Regions from separate parts of the Nocardia sp. TBRC8007 genome, predicted to be linked through region 1. Evidence: riboswitches for the same ligand, from Rfam matches in the RefSeq annotation. Region 1 holds a riboswitch; the other holds the start of a gene.
What was found. Region 1 has a riboswitch for S-adenosylmethionine ahead of ACX4ZE_RS20565 (rhodanese-like domain-containing protein). Riboswitches for the same ligand answer to the same signal wherever they lie in the genome.

Region 1 (8,443 bases):
CGGTATCGTAAGAGATCTTGATCTCGATCATCCGGTCGATGTGCTCGACAGTTCGATCGGCCTTCGCCGCACCCTCGGCGAGAGCTGGCATCAGTTTCTCGGTGTAGAGGTCCATGCCCTTGCCCGAGGTACAGATGAAGCCGTCGCCCGCCCGACCGGCGTAGCGGGCCACCAGCGGGCCGCCCGCGGCGATATAGATCGGGATACCACCCTTGGGTACGTCATAGACGGACGCGCCGACCGTGCGGTAATACTGGCCGTCGAAGTCGACCCGATCCCCGGTCCACAGCGCCCGCATCAGCTCGACCGATTCACGCAGACGCGCGAACCGCTCCTTGAATTCCGGCCACTCACCGGTGTATCCGGTCGCGATCTCGTTGAGCGCCTCCCCGGTGCCGATGCCGAGCATGACCCGTTCCGGGTACAGACAGCCCATCGTGGCGAATGCCTGTGCGATCACGGCCGGGTTGTAGCGGAAGGTCGGGGTGAGCACCGAGGTACCGAGCTGGATGCGCTTGGTGCGCTCGCCGACCGCGGCCAGCCATGCCAGTGAGAACGGCGCGTGCCCGCCCTTGTGCCGCCACGGCTGGAAATGGTCGCTCACCGTGACGCTGTCCGCACCGTGTTGCTCGGCCAGTACCGCGATCTCGACGAGCTCACGCGGGCCGAACTGCTCCGCCGATGCCTTGTATCCGAGCTTGAGTCCGCTCATCTGCCACGCTCCTCGCATCTCATTTCGCCGCCACCGTCCTCGACAGTAGTCAATCCCATAGCAACACGGGCGATAGCGTACGCGGGCCGGGCAGCCCCACAGACAGCCTCTCGACCGTGAAACTCGGACCTGACCAAGTGTCGTCGTGCACGATGATCACATCCAGTGCGGCGGAGAGCTCGGTGAGCATCTGCGCAGAACGGCGCGCTCACGCCCGCCGACGATAGCTGGCTATACGTGAAAACGCACAGTTGTCATTCGCCCTCCCCACAGGGAGGGAACCCGCACCAGTCCCGTCGATATGTAGCCCAGTCCTGACGAGTGGCAGCGAAATCCACATACAGCGCCACACCGAAGCTCTGCCGTTCGGGTGATCGACGCTGCAGCCCCAGCCGGATCCCCCGGATCGCCGCACCGACCGTCTCCGCCGCCCCGCGGTGACCGGGACCGTCGGCCCAGAACGCGGGCGCGCCCATCAGCAGGTCGACCTCCGCCGGGGTGACCTGCAGAGCGAGGCCGGTCTGCTGAGCGACATATCCACCGTAAGCGGATCGTGTCGGCATCGCTGTGTCGTACGACATCACCGCGACCTGGTCGACACGCCGGGCCACCTTCGCGAAATATGCTTGCGACCACCACTTTCCATGTTCGAACAGAGTGATACCGATCGAATGCAGTCCGGGCAGCGGTTCGATCTGCTGGGCCGACACCGACAATCGCGCCTGCCGTACCGATGTGACGGCATGGATGCGGTCCAACAGCGTCAGAAAGCCGAGCGAACCGGAATAGATCGGTTCGAGATCGAGATGGATGCCGTCGAATCCGAGATCCAGCACCTGCCGTGCCGAAACGAGGACCCGTTCCCGAGTGGCGGCGTCCGCTACGTCCAATCCGTCGAATTCGGGCCGTACCACATCGCCCAGCCACGACTGCACCCGAATCCCCGGCAGCTTCTGATGGACCTCCTCGACGAACCAGCGCGCACGGGGATACAGCTTCGGTCGCAGACTCCCGTCATGCTCCAAGGGCCCGGTATGTACATAGAGATCCTTGATCCCGGTACCGCGCACCAGCTCGGCCAGAGCGTCGACATCGGCGGCGGTCTTACGGCCGTCCACCCAAGCGTGTCCCAGCCATACCGCGTCTCGTCCCCTGGTCCGCGCGGCCGCAGAAGGCTCTCCCATGTATGCGAGCCGTAACGCCACTGCCGCCACCGCAACCGGAAGTACCAGCAGGGCCAGGATAACCAGAAATACCACCACGACCCGCCACCGCAACCACACCCGCCCACGTGAGCGCGCGCCGGAAACCGTCTGTCGTACGAAACTGATGAAACTCATATCCTCGGTCCGCGCTTCCTGGCGGACAATAGCCGCCACCAACGGTGATCGATGCCTGCTTCGATCTCGTTACCAGGACCGATGTGCCGCTCGAGTGACGCGCGCGTCCGGCTGACGATACGCTGCGGCTTGTGGATTCGGTCGCCCACCAGGGATGGTTCGCCCTGCTCGTCGGTTTCGTCATCCTGATCGGCCTCATCGGGATCATCGTCCCGATCCTGCCTGGGGTGCTCCTGATCTTCGGCGCCATCGCCGGGTGGGCATTGCTGACCGGCGGCCCGACCGCGTGGACGGTTTTCGCGGTCAGCACAGCACTGCTCATCTTATCCGGGATCGTCAAGTATGCCTGGCCCGGACGCAAGATGAAAGACGCGGGGGTCTCTCACCGCGCAATCCTTTTCGGCGCGATTCTCGGAATAATCGGCTTTTTCGTTATTCCGGTAGTCGGCCTGTTCGCCGGTTTCGTCCTCGGCGTGTACTTTTCGGAACTCCATCGCCTACGGATCAACCAGCAAGCCTGGCAGGCCACTGTGCACGCGGTACGTGGGGTCGGCTTGTCCATCCTCATCGAACTCGCCGGCGCCCTGCTGGCCACCGGAGTCTGGCTCGTCGGAGTTGGCCTTACCTGAGCCGGTACCGCCCAGTCGTCAGCGTTCGATAGCCGGAAACGGAATCGTGTCCCCGGCCCGGCTGCCGGGCAGTTCATCGCGGCGCAGCCGAAGGGTCGGCGATTCCTGGTGCTTCTTCGGCAGATACAGCGGCAACGTCGGGGCCTGGTTGGAATCGGCCGCACGCACTCGGACAGGCAGCCGGTAGAACGCGCGCGCATTGTCTTCCAGCACCGCGTGCATGTCGGTACCCACCACGTCACAGAGCAGATCGACATCCGAGTCCTGGAACGGACGCCCTGCTCGGGTACCGGGTAGATCGGTGCCGAACATGAGGGCTTCTGGATTCACCGCATGGATACGACGTAAGGTGTGGGCGACATTCATCGCGACTCGGCCGAAACCTGTCGCCTTGACCCGTGCGCCCCGGTCAACGAGTTCGAGCAGGAATGACAGCCCCTCCTCGGACATACCCAGATGGTCGACCGAGAGCGCGGGCAGCTTGGAAATGACCGGTTGCAGCGAGGCGAGCATCGTACCGTCGATATAGACCTCCACATGCCAGCCGGCCAACTCGTAGGCACGCAGCGCTTGCAAAGTCATACCCGCGATGTCGGTGGCCGCCCGCTTGAGATTGAACCGCAGGGCGCGCACTCCGATCCGATCCAGCTCGAGGATCTCCTCGTCAGTGGCGTCCAGATCGAGACGAGTGACGCCGACCCAGCCCTCGCCGAGTTCGGCGAGGGCAGCGGTGAGATAGCTCTGATCAGTGCCCTGGAACGACCCACTGACCACAGCGCCGCCACTGATGTCGAAACGCGCCATGCGCTCGCGATAGTCGGCGATGGTGAATGGTGCGGGCAGATAGCCCTCGTTCTCGACCAGCGGAAATCGCGGATCGAAGATGTGCAAGTGGGCATCGAACACGTGTACAGAATGCCTCACTATCGAACTTTCCGCTGCCACAGCGACCGAAGCGGCACGGCAGCGGAACTGATCGACGTGATGTGCTCAGACCTTGTGTGGCTCGCTGGCGCGCAGCATATCCTCGCGCTCGACGACCTTGACCCGCTCCCTCCCTTCTGGTTCGCCGAGAGAACGTTCATGGGCATCGAGGCGATACCATCCAGCCCAGGTTGTGAAGGGAATGCCTTTACCTTCCAGGAATTCGACAACGGCCTCCGGATCGGGCCGCGCGGCCCGGGTGAAACCAGGAGCGTCGTCGAGCAGGCAGGCGATGGTCTCGTTGGCGTCGCCTTTGGTGTGGCCGATCAAGCCGACCGGGCCACGCTTGATCCAGCCGGTGACATAGGTGGCGGACAGGTAGCGTGCGGCGCCGTCGGCGTCCTCGTCGACGAGCACACGGCCCGCCTCGTTCGGCACCGTGCCCGCTTGCTCATCGAACGGCAGGCTGGTCAGATTCTGTGACAAGTAGCCGACGGCACGGTACACCGCCTGCACATCCCAATCGGTGAATACGCTGGTGCCCTTGACGTTTCCGGTGCCGTCCAATTGCGTGCGCTCGGTGCGCAGACCGACCACCTTGCCGTCCTCGCCGAGCACCTCGGTCGGAGACTCGAAGAAATGCAAGAACAGCTTGTGCGGCCGATCACCGGCATCGCGGATGGCCCACTGCTCCAGTGTATTGGCGACCATGTCGACCTGCTTGGAATGTCTGCGCGCCGCTTCAGAGCCTTCGTCGTAGTCGATGTCCTCTGGGTCGACGATGACCTCGATGGTCGGGGAATGATCCAGCTCGCGCAGCTCGAGCGGGGTGAACTTAGCTTGAGCGGGGCCGCGGCGACCGAAGACGTGCACCTCGACGGCCTTGTTGGCCTTCAGCCCCTCGTACACATTCGGCGGAATCTCCGTCGGCAACAGTTCGTCACCGGTTTTGGCCAGCACTCTGGCCACGTCGAGTGCGACATTGCCGACCCCGAGCACCGCGACTTTCTCCGCGTCCAGCGGCCAGGTGCGCGGCACATCTGGATGCCCGTCGTACCAGGACACGAAGTCGGCGGCACCGAAGGAGCCATTCAGGTCGATCCCTGGGATGGGCAGCGCGCGATCCGCGTTGGCCCCGGTGGAGAAGATCACCGCGTCGTAGAAGGCGCGCAGGTCGTCGAGAGTGATGTCGGTGCCGTAGTCGATATTGCCCAGCAACCGTACCTGCGGTTTGTCGAGAACCTTGTGCAGAGCGGTGATAATGCCCTTGATCCTCGGGTGATCCGGTGCGACACCGTAGCGAATCAGCCCGAATGGCGCGGGCATACGCTCGAACAGGTCGATACTCACTTCGGCATCGGACTTCATCAACGCATCGGCGGCGTAGATCCCGGCCGGTCCGGCACCCACGATCGCGACGCGGAGCGGGCGGGTCGCTGCACTCTGTTCGGTCATCTCTTACGCGCACCCTCAATGGTCGAAAACAATTAATGATGTCCTATTTAGCTTAGGCTAAGTTGACACACTGGCTCGGTCGCATCCGTACGGGCGGATGCCTGCCGGGGCCGCACGGTGCTCCGTTCGCCGTGGCGATCGGATTCGATGTGGCGATGAACCGCCGGTTTACCGTGCCGACCTCCTTTTCCCGATTCTATCCGGGAAATAGCCACCACCTCGACCCGGTATGTGCAATCCAGCGGACGCCGTAGACCATCGCGCTCCGCGCGACCGGCCGACACGATCATGCCGTATCCCACTCTCACGAGCCGAGGGCGGCTGCTCGTGCTCGGTGCGGCGGCGCGGACGCCACGATCCTGGGCCGAGTATTCGATACCGCCGTTCACCAGGGATCATCAAGCAATGACCGAGCAGCAGCCGAGCGCAGGCGAGGACGAAAACATCCGGATCGATCAGACCGACAAGCCCTCCGTGGCGCCATTCCTCGCGGCCGCGGCGGTCGCGCTGGTCGTGCTCATCGCGATCGTGCTCAGCTGGATACTGGCGCCTACTGAGAAAAATGTCACAGACGCCGATCGCATCGCCGCGGCTGTGCACAACTTCATCGAAGGCGCCAACCGCACCGGTAAGGTGCCCCCGCCAGGCACCGCGTGTCAGAGCTTCGACGCGGATCTGGTGCCGTTGGCCGGGCAGATCGGTGCCGGAGAATCCGTCCAGATCACGAAAATCGATGGCACTGTGGTGGACGGTGACAAGGGTAAGACGACCGTGACCACCACAAAGAACGGCACTGAGAAGACCACGACATGGAGGCTCACCCGATCCGATGGCACCTGGCTGGTCTGCACCTGAGCGCGCACTCGGTGCAACATAGGTTGACAGAGCGGCCCTGATCGGTGCACTCTCAGCCGAAGGTCATGAGAACCAGCGTCAAGCCCCGGCACTGCTGGTCGGCAACCCTCCTCCGCGGTGGGGTGCTCCGGGTGACGACCTGGCCGCGTCGCCATCCGGAGCGCGGCAAGCGCGGATTCGCAGGAGGAGCACATGAGTTACGCCGGTGACATCACCCCACGTCAAGCCTGGGAGCTGTTACTGAGCAATCCCGAGGCCGTCCTGGTGGACGTGCGGACGACCGCCGAATGGACGTTCGTCGGCGTACCGGACACGAGTTCGATCGATCGACCACCCGTGCTGGTCGAATGGGTCGACTTCACCGGTGCCCGCAATGAGACGTTCGTCGAGGACTTGAAACAGGCGCTCGGCGACCACGACCCCGATGCCCCGGTGCTGTTCCTGTGTCGTTCCGGCAAGCGCTCGATCGGGGCGGCGACCGCCGCCACCGCAGCGGGCTATCGCACCTCTTACAACGTGCTGGAGGGCTTCGAAGGTCCACTCAACGAATCCGGTCATCGCGGCGGCTCCGGCTGGCGTGCCGACGGCCTGCCCTGGCGGCAGTCGTGATCACCGGCGGCGCATTCGACAAACCCTTGCCCGAAGGCGTCGGTCCCGCGACACTGGGCGTGCGAGGCGGACTGCGGCGCTCCGGCTTCGAGGAAACCGCCGAAGCACTCTACCTGACCTCCGGCTTCGTCTACCAGAGCGCGGAAGCCGCCGCAGCCGCGTTCACCGGCGATGTGGAACATTTCGTCTACTCCCGCTATGGCAACCCCACAGTCGCCATGTTCGAGGAACGGATGCGCCTCGTCGATGGCGCCGAAGCGTGCTTCGCCACCGCGAGCGGCATGTCGGCGGTATTCACCGCATTAGGCGCATTGCTCGGCACCGGCGACCGGCTCGTAGCCGCGCGCAGCCTGTTCGGTTCCTGTTTCGTGGTGTGCGACGAGATTCTGCCGCGCTGGGGCGTGGAGACGGTCTTCGTCGACGGCGAGGATCTCGACCAGTGGGAGCAGGCCCTGTCGGTGCCCACCACGGCGGTGTTCTTCGAAACGCCCGCCAATCCGATGCAGACCCTGGCCGACATCCGCCGGGTGAGCGAGCTGGCCCATGCGGCAGGCGCGAAAGTAGTGCTGGACAACGTCTTCGCCACACCACTGCTGCAGCGCGGCTTCGAACTCGGCGCCGACGTAGTGGTCTACTCGGGGACCAAGCACATCGATGGGCAGGGCCGTGTACTCGGCGGCGCCATCCTCGGCTCCAAGGACTACATCGACGGGCCGGTGAAAAAGCTTATGCGCCATACCGGCCCGGCATTGAGCCCGTTCAACGCCTGGACTCTGCTCAAAGGCCTGGAAACCATGCCGCTGCGGGTGCGCCACTCGGCAGGCTCCGCACTGCGGATCGCCCGCTTCCTGGAAAACCACCCAGCGGTCAGCTGGGTGCGCTATCCGTTCCTGGAATCACATCCACAGCACGAACTGGCCACCAACCAGATGAGCGCGGGCGGCACCGTAATCACCTTGGAGCTGAAGGCAACCGGAGACGAAGCCCAGAAGCGCGCTTTCGAAGCCTTGAACCGGTTGCGCGTCATCGACATCTCCAACAATCTCGGCGACGCCAAAACCCTGATCACCCACCCGGCCACCACCACCCACCGCGCCATGGGCCCCGAAGGCCGCGCCACCATCGGCCTCACCGACGGCGTCGTCCGCCTCTCGGTAGGCCTGGAGGACGTCGAAGACCTCCTCGGCGATCTCGATCAAGCGCTGACTTGACCCACCAGTCGTCGTTCTGTAATTACGCCCGCCGCGAGAGAAACAAAAATATCTCATTCTGTTGACGAATCCGACCAAACCTTCAACAGCTCTCCGTAACCATTAATAGAAACTTATACAGACCTCACGATCTATCAATCGGCCGATGCGAATTTCTCTTCACGTTTCTCTTCACGCAAACTCAGCAAAAAATCAGGAAACCCCCAGAAGAAGCACAGCTTGACTCGTTTAGCATATTCTCAATCATTAAAACGCGTAATTAGCGGCGCATCTGACGACGATATGGGCAATGCCATATCGAACCGACAAAAAGGACGAGGAGGTGAAAATCATGAGCGCAGCTTTTTCCGAGGTTTCTCTCAGCCTGCTGTTCGGCAAACTGTTCAGTTCTCTACTCGGCACATAAGAGAGTAATTACTCATATCCGCATTCGGTGGCGGTCCCAGCTCGCCGGGCGAAGGATCTAGACTGCTTTCTTTCGGTGCAACACGTCCAGAGCTCGAACTGAGCCTTCGCTTGTTCGCTCTGGCAGCGTAGCCGGGCGTTGACATGGTCGGCTGCCCTCATGTCGTGCACGTTGCTGGGCAGGCTGGTTGCTGGGCAAGCTGTCCGGGCACACCCACGGATGATCGATGTGGCGACGAGGCCACCAACACCAAACCCGAACCAGTCACTACCGACGAGCAGCAGGCCAAACACCCTGATCAC
Region 2 (7,708 bases), on a different contig from region 1:
GAAACTGACCGGAAACAATCCGGGCACCCGTTCCACTTACACGTGGGGCGGGTGCCCGATGGCATTCATGCCCGGCGCTGGGTACGCCCCAGCACCGAAGTAGGTCGAACGAGCCGATTCAGCGCAGCGCGCGAGCCAGATTGGCATCCAGAGCGCCGAGGAACTCCTCAGTGCTCAGGTATCCCTGGTCCCCCCCGACGAGCAGCGCGAGGTCCTTGGTCATCTGGCCACCCTCGACGGTCTTGATGACAACGTCCTCCAAGGTCTGCGCGAAGCCGATCACTTCGGGGGCATTGTCCAGCTTGCCGCGGTGCTCCAGACCACGAGTCCAGGCGAAAATCGACGCGATCGGGTTGGTCGAGGTCGGCTTGCCCTGCTGGTGCTGGCGGAAGTGCCGGGTGACAGTCCCGTGCGCGGCCTCTGCCTCACAGGTCCTGCCGTCCGGAGTCAGCAGCACGGAGGTCATCAGACCGAGAGAACCGAAGCCCTGCGCCACCGTGTCGGACTGTACATCGCCGTCGTAGTTCTTGCACGCCCAGACGTAGCCGCCCTCCCATTTCATGGACGAGGCGACCATATCGTCGATCAAGCGATGCTCGTAGGTCAGGCCCGCCGCGTCGAACTGGGTCTTGAACTCGGCGTCGAAGATGTCCTGGAAGGTGTCTTTGAACATACCATCGTAGGCCTTCAGGATGGTGTTCTTCGTAGAGAGATACACCGGGTAGTTCTGCTGCAGACCGTAGTTGAACGAAGCCCGCGCGAAATCCTCGATGGACTTCTTGAAGTTGTACATCCCGAGTACAACGCCGCCGTCCTCGGGAACCTTAACCACCTCGTGGACGATCGGCTCGCTGCCGTCCTCCGGAGTGAAGGTGAGGGTGACAGTGCCCGCTTGGTGCACTTTGAAGTCGGTAGCGCGATACTGGTCACCGAAAGCATGTCGACCGATGATGATCGGCTTGGTCCACCCCGGCACCAGCCGAGGAACGTTCGAGATGATGATAGGCGCCCGGAAGATGGTGCCGCCCAGAATGTTACGGATGGTGCCGTTGGGCGAACGCCACATCTTCTTCAGGCCGAATTCCTTGACCCGTGCCTCGTCCGGCGTAATAGTCGCGCACTTCACGCCCACACCGTGTCTCTTGATCGCCTCGGCAGCGTCGACGGTGACTTGATCGTCTGTCTTGTCGCGGTACTCGATACCGAGGTCGTAGTACTCCAGATTCACATCGAGATAGGGGTGGATCAACTTGTCCTTGATGAACTGCCAGATGATCCGAGTCATCTCGTCACCGTCGAGTTCTACAACGGTGCCTTCAACCTTGATCTTGGACATGGATCTTCGTGTCCTCCTAGGATGGTGCCATCATTGCACGGCCAGGTGAACACGCTTGTGAGCGGACCCCAGCTGTTCCAACAGACAACGTATATGTCCCGCGCTGTCCACGAGACGTGTGGTGCAAACAAGACAAGCGTACTGCTGCTGACATTCTCACCGCGCGGGCAACCCGGACAGTGAGCCAGACCACCCCGGTTATCGATCGACCAAGCGGCACCCAGGCTGCGGCGAGGTGTGTAGAGCTGCCGTCTCCGCAATGATCCGCTTCCCGCACTGCGATGACAATCTCGCCGCCGACCCGGTCCGGGTAACGCCGAGGTCCGCGTACCACCGATATGATACGCGGACCTCGCACGACCTGGTCAGACCGCGAGCGGGCTCCGGGCCTCCTCCTCCGATCCTTCGATCAGATTCTCCGGCCGGTCCCGGATCATCAAGGCGATAATCGGGATGGCTAGGAGAAAGAATCCGGCACCGATATAGAAGGCCACATCGTAGCTGTGAATCGCGGCTCGGGCAGCCAGGTTGTCGATGGCCGGGTTGTTCTCCGCGAATGCCTGGGCGGCCTGCACCGAAATAGTGGTCAGCAGTGCCGTACCCACCGCGCCGCCGATCTGCTGCGCCGCGTTCAGCAGGGCGGAGGCGACACCCGAGTCTTCTTCTCCCACTTGGTGCAGTGCGACAGCCTGCATACCGATGAACAAGGGGCCCATGGCGAGCGCGATGATCACCTGAGCGGGCAACACACTGGTGAGATAGCTGTCGCCATAGCTCAGCTGGGCCAACAACACCAGTCCGACGACGCCGAGTACAGCGCCGACCATCATCAACGGACGTGGGCCGAGCTTCGGCAGCAACGCGCTGGTGACAGCCGCTGAGATCACGATGCCCCCGGGTAAAGGCAGGAACGCGAAGCCCGCCTTCAACGCAGAATAACCGAGCGTGATCTGGAAGTAATAGCTGAGGAACAGGAGCATCGCGAACATAGGGATCGGGATGAGCAGCGCCACCAAGAACGCGCCGCCCCGGTTGATCTCTCCTGGAATACGCAGCGGCAGCAGGGGATTCGATGAATGCTGTTCGACCGCGACGAAGATGACGAGCAGGACCGCCCCCGCGATCAACAGCGACAGCGTGCTGCCTGCCAGCCAACCGTCGTCCGCGGCACGACTGAATCCATACACAACGGCGATCAAGCCGAGCGTCACCGTGACCGCACCGGGCACGTCATAGCCACCCGTGCGCTTCGTGGGAGCATCTTTCATCACCCAGGCCAGCGCGCCGAACAATGCGAGCAACGCTACTGGCGTATTGACCAGTAGGCACCAGCGCCACGATGCGTATTCGGTAAGCACGCCACCTGCGATCAGACCGAGCGCGGCGCCGCCCGCGGAGATGCCGGCGAACACCCCGAAAGCGGTGGCGCGCTCACTGGGTTCGGTGAAGGTCACCGACAACAGCGAAAGCGCGGCAGGTGCGAGCAGCGCACCGAAGGCACCCTGCAGTGCGCGGCCCGCGAACATTTCCGCGCCGCTTTGCGCGAGACCTGCCAGGGCCGAAGAAGCCGCGAAACCGATCAGGCCGATGATGAAGATCCGGCGTCGTCCCAAGTAGTCGGCCAATCGACCACCCAGCAGCAGCAGACCACCGAAGATCAGTGTGTAGGCCGTGATCACCCATTGCCGGTCGCTATCGCTGATGTCGAGATCGCGCTGTGCGAACGGCAGCGAAATAGTCACGATGGTGGCATCCAGCACCACCATGAGCTGAGCCACCGCGATCACCGCCAGCGCGAGCCAGCGCGTTGAACTCCCCTGTTTTCGCGGCGGGTCCGCCGCTGTCACCACTTGGCTCATTGCCGTCTCCTCGTCCTTCGATACGCTGAAGCCATACTGGCAGTAAGCGACATTTGTCGTCAATAGCCAAGTGTCGTAATACGACATTTGGCTGCTTTGAACAGGAAATGATGGCTTGCCATACCATGGGAAGCATGCTCGAGTCATCGGCCCCGATGGGCGCGACCGTCGCGGCCGACAACGCCGCGGACACCCGCACAGCCCTGGGGCTGCGTGAACGCAAGAAGCGACAAACCAGGTTGCGCATCATCGCGGCCGGTCTCGACTTGTGCGACCGGCACGGCTTCGACACAACCACGGTCGAACAGGTCGCCCATGCCGCAGACGTCTCACCACGCACAGTCAATCGCTATTTCGATAGCAAAGAAGACATAATCCTCGGTCCTATCGAGGACTTCGATGCCGCTGTCGCCGAGACTCTGCGCGAACTCCCCCGTACCAGCAATGAACTGGAAGCCCTGCGCGAAGCCTTCCTGCGTGTGATCGATCGAGCCGCCGACACCGATAGCGCGGTTTCATTTCGACAGTTCCAGCAGATACGGCGAATTCTGCGCAGCAGTCCATCGGTCAACGCACGCAGCCTGGAGCGCACCGACAACGCGGCGACCGCGGCCGTGGTCGCCGAACGTCTCGGTACCGAACCTGACGCGCGCGAAGTACGACTCATCGTCGGGACCTGGCAAGTGATCTGCCACGTCGGCATGGAGTGCTCGGACGAACAGTTCCCGCCCGACAAAGTCTTCACGGAAGAGGACATCGCGACCACGGCCGAGTCGGTACGCACCGCGCTCAACGAGAGCTTCGACGCTTTCGTGCGCGTGTGCTGTCTCACGCGACCAAGCCCTGGCCAGTGAATTCGACAGCAGATTTCGGCTGCTGACCACTCGCCAGTTATGATGCCCGATAGGTCATGAGTACCAGCGGCAAGCCCCGGCTCGCTGGTCGGCAACCCTCCAGCAGCGGTGGGGTGCTCCGGGTGATGACCTGGCTCCCGAGAGTCGGGAGCAAGCGCGCATCAGGAGGTCTCTGGCATGTGTTGTCGCTCGTCACACCGTTAACCCCTAACCCGTACCGGCGAACATCATCTATGGAGCAATAATGAGTGAAGCCACCGCGCCTGTGGCCGGGAACGACCCGACGCAGTGGTCCTTCGAGACCAAGCAGATCCACGCGGGCCAGACTCCCGACAACAGCACCGGAGCCCGCGCCCTACCGATCTACCAAACCACCTCTTACGCCTTCCGCGACACCGACCACGCGGCGGCGTTGTTCGGCCTGGCCGAGCCGGGCAACATCTACACCCGGATAACGAACCCCACCCAGGACGTGGTGGAGCAGCGTATCGCCGCCCTGGAGGGTGGTGTGGCCGCACTGCTGCTCGCCTCCGGTCAGGCCGCGGAAACCTTCGCGATCCTCAATATCGCAGAAGCCGGCGACCATATCGTGTCCAGTTCGCACCTCTACGGCGGCACCTACAATCTCTTCCGCTACTCGCTGGCCAAGCTCGGCGTCGAGGTCTCCTTCGTCGAAAATCCCGACGATCTGGCGCAGTGGGAGGCTGCGATTCGTCCGAACACCAAAGCTTGCTATGGCGAGACCATCGCCAACCCGAGCGGCGCCGTATTCGACATCCCCGGCGTCTCCGCCGTCGCCCACGCCGCGGGGATCCCGCTGATCGTAGACAACACCGTGGCCACCCCATACCTGATTCAGCCGCTGGCGCACGGTGCTGACATCGTCGTGCACTCGGCCACGAAATATCTCGGCGGGCACGGCGCGGCTGTCGCGGGCGTGATCGTCGATGGTGGCTCCTTCGACTGGACGGCGACCGACGAGCAGGGACAGTCCCGTTTCCCCGGCTTCACCACCCCCGATCCGAGCTATCATGGCGTGGTGTACGCCGATCTCGGCGCACCCGCCTTCGCGGTCAAAGCTCGCGTGCAACTGTTGCGTGATCTCGGCTCGGCGGTTTCGCCGTTCAACGCGTTCTTGATCAGCCAGGGCATCGAAACACTGAGCCTCCGGATGGAACGGCACGTCGCCAATGCCGAGAAGGTCGCCGAGTTCTTGAGCACACACCCGGCAGTCGAGGCGGTCCACTATGCGGGCCTGCCCTCCTCACCATGGCATGAACGCGGGAAACGGCTGGCTCCGAAAGGCACCGGCGCGATCGTCGCGTTCGAACTGCGGGGTGCGGTGGACGCGGGCAAGAAGTTCGTCGACGGGTTGGCCCTGCACAGCCACGTAGCCAATATCGGGGATGTGCGTTCCCTCGTGATCCACCCTGCCTCGACAACACATTCCCAACTCACGCCAGAAGAACAGCTGGCCTCCGGTGTCACCCCCGGACTGGTCCGCCTCGCGGTGGGTATCGAAGGCATCGAAGACATCCTGACCGATCTGCGCGCCGGCTTCGCGGCAGCGGCAACGTGACCGTGAGCACCGAATCGAGCATTCGGACCACAGGCATCGCCCTACCGCCTCCGGACGGACAGCTCGGCACCATCGACATCGGGGACGTACCGCTGGAAAACGGCATGGTCGTTCCGAATGTGCACCTCGGGGTGCAGCGCTGGGGCGAGCTCTCCCCCAGACTGGACAACGTCGTGCTCGTCGAGCACGCACTGACCGGTGACTCGCACGTCGTCGGCAGACCCGACGACATCCACCTACTGCCAGGTTGGTGGGACGGCATGGTCGGACCGGGTGCGCCACTGGATACCGACGAGTGGTGTGTGATCGCGACGAATGTGCTGGGCGGCTGCAAGGGCAGCACCGGCCCCTCCTCGTGGGCTCCAGACGGAAAGCCCTGGGGCGCAAGGTTTCCGGAGGTATCCATCCGCGATCAAGTGACTGCGGAGATGATGTTGATGGACCTGCTCGGCATCGACCGTCTCGCCGCCGTGGTCGGGGGGTCGATGGGCGGGATGCGAGTGCTGGAGTGGATGGTAGACATGCCCGAGCGGGTGGCCGCCGCTCTGGTGCTCGCGGTCGGCGCCCGCGCCACCGCCGACCAGATCGGTACCCAGACCACGCAGATCGCAGCGATCAAAGCCGACCCGGACTGGCAGGGCGGCAACTACCACGGCACCGGCCGGGCCCCGATGACGGGTATGGGCATCGCCCGGCGGATCGCGCACCTGACCTACCGCACCGAATTCGAACTCGACCACCGATTCGAGAACAAGCCTCAGAGCGGCGAGGATCCCCGTGCCGGCGGCCGCTACGCGGTGCAGAGCTACCTCGACCACCAGGCCGAAAAGTTGTGCAAACGCTTCGATCCCGCCACTTATGTCCTGTTGACCGAGGCGATGAACCGACACGACATCGGCCGTGGCCGTGGCGGCATCGAAACCGCGCTCGCGGCGACAACGGTGCCGTGCGTAGTGGGCGGCGTCGACTCCGACCGGCTGTATCCCCTGCAAACCCAACAGGAGCTGGCCGATCTGCTACCCGGCTGCGACGGACTGGAGATTCTGAATTCACGCTATGGGCACGACGGGTTCCTCACCGAGACCGCGGCGGTGGCGAAACTGCTGACCGAGACCATGCGACTGGCAAAGTTCGCCGTGCGGCCCGAGCGCTGAGAGCCGCACCGAATCTCCTCGGGGCGGCATGCTTCAGGGGCGGCCAGAGGCTGCACCCTGATCGGCTAGCCGATGCCGAAAGTGTCCCGCATCGGCTAGCCGATACCGAGAGTATTGATCGTGACCGCGAGAAATATAATGCTGGAGCCGAGCAAAATCAGCGCACCGACGTCGAAGGGCTTGCTGCGCACCGCGAGCAGTCCGACCCGCGCAGTCGGAAGGCATAGCCGGAATGCCGCGGCCAGCAACGTCGCACCGCCGAAGAACAGCACCCCCCGCCGCCATCGCTCGGCAGCGACGAGCACCACCGCCACTACGATGACCAGTGCCACAATCGCCATCGGCAGATGACAACGCAGAAACTCCGCTCCCGGACCACTGCGCTCAGCCCGATGATGTGCGGCAGATATATCGGCATCGGTCACACCCCGATTCTCGCAGAAACCTGTCACTACTCGGAAACGCGGGGCGGATCTGCCGCTGAGGAACAACACAGACCATCGACTTCGACTGCTGTCCGACTGACCGACATCGTCGGTAGCTCTCAGCCACCTGATTGACTGATACCCGTGTTCCATTTGATGTTCCACGAGCCATACATCACTCATTGCACAACATATCAAACGCATTGTCCCGGCTTCGCGACTCCCCAACCCGTACAGGGCCTCGAACCCGCATAACGCCCCGGTCTAAAGGACATGGGGAGGGTATACCCCCTGGGGGCCGTGATGCCGATCTCGACGTGCCTATGCACGGATGTGCTACCCAGCCGAACGCGGGTCTTGCTCGACACTCGGCCCGTTCCGGCGCACTCCTCGGTCAAGCGCCGTATCTATCAGATCCGCCTGTCTGGGCTCTGTAATCCGACGATTCCCCGGTGTCCGCCTCTACGGCTTGCCGGTGCCCACCTTCTCTGCCCTGCCGAC

Region 2: another riboswitch for S-adenosylmethionine. It lies ahead of ACX4ZE_RS10650 (bifunctional o-acetylhomoserine/o-acetylserine sulfhydrylase); the one in region 1 lies ahead of ACX4ZE_RS20565 (rhodanese-like domain-containing protein).

The regions. Positions count from the first base shown of each region.
Region 1 covers NZ_JBWSOR010000041.1:190-8,632, reverse strand. The annotation lists gene fgd (glucose-6-phosphate dehydrogenase (coenzyme-F420)) at 1-712, opposite strand, end outside; gene ACX4ZE_RS20595 (hypothetical protein) at 762-902, opposite strand; gene ACX4ZE_RS20590 (glycoside hydrolase family 18 protein) at 967-2,052, opposite strand; gene ACX4ZE_RS20585 (DUF456 domain-containing protein) at 2,184-2,681, shown strand; gene ACX4ZE_RS20580 (amidohydrolase family protein) at 2,700-3,587, opposite strand; gene ACX4ZE_RS20575 (FAD-dependent oxidoreductase) at 3,672-5,060, opposite strand; gene ACX4ZE_RS20570 (Rv0361 family membrane protein) at 5,349-5,915, shown strand; SAM riboswitch class IV at 5,977-6,093, shown strand; gene ACX4ZE_RS20565 (rhodanese-like domain-containing protein) at 6,108-6,524, shown strand; gene ACX4ZE_RS20560 (O-succinylhomoserine sulfhydrylase) at 6,521-7,735, shown strand.
Region 2 covers NZ_JBWSOR010000009.1:858-8,565, reverse strand. The annotation lists gene ACX4ZE_RS10665 (NADP-dependent isocitrate dehydrogenase) at 119-1,336, opposite strand; gene ACX4ZE_RS10660 (MFS transporter) at 1,702-3,195, opposite strand; gene ACX4ZE_RS10655 (TetR family transcriptional regulator) at 3,330-4,049, shown strand; SAM riboswitch class IV at 4,102-4,212, shown strand; gene ACX4ZE_RS10650 (bifunctional o-acetylhomoserine/o-acetylserine sulfhydrylase) at 4,294-5,628, shown strand; gene metX (homoserine O-acetyltransferase MetX) at 5,625-6,782, shown strand; gene ACX4ZE_RS10640 (DUF3017 domain-containing protein) at 6,878-7,123, opposite strand.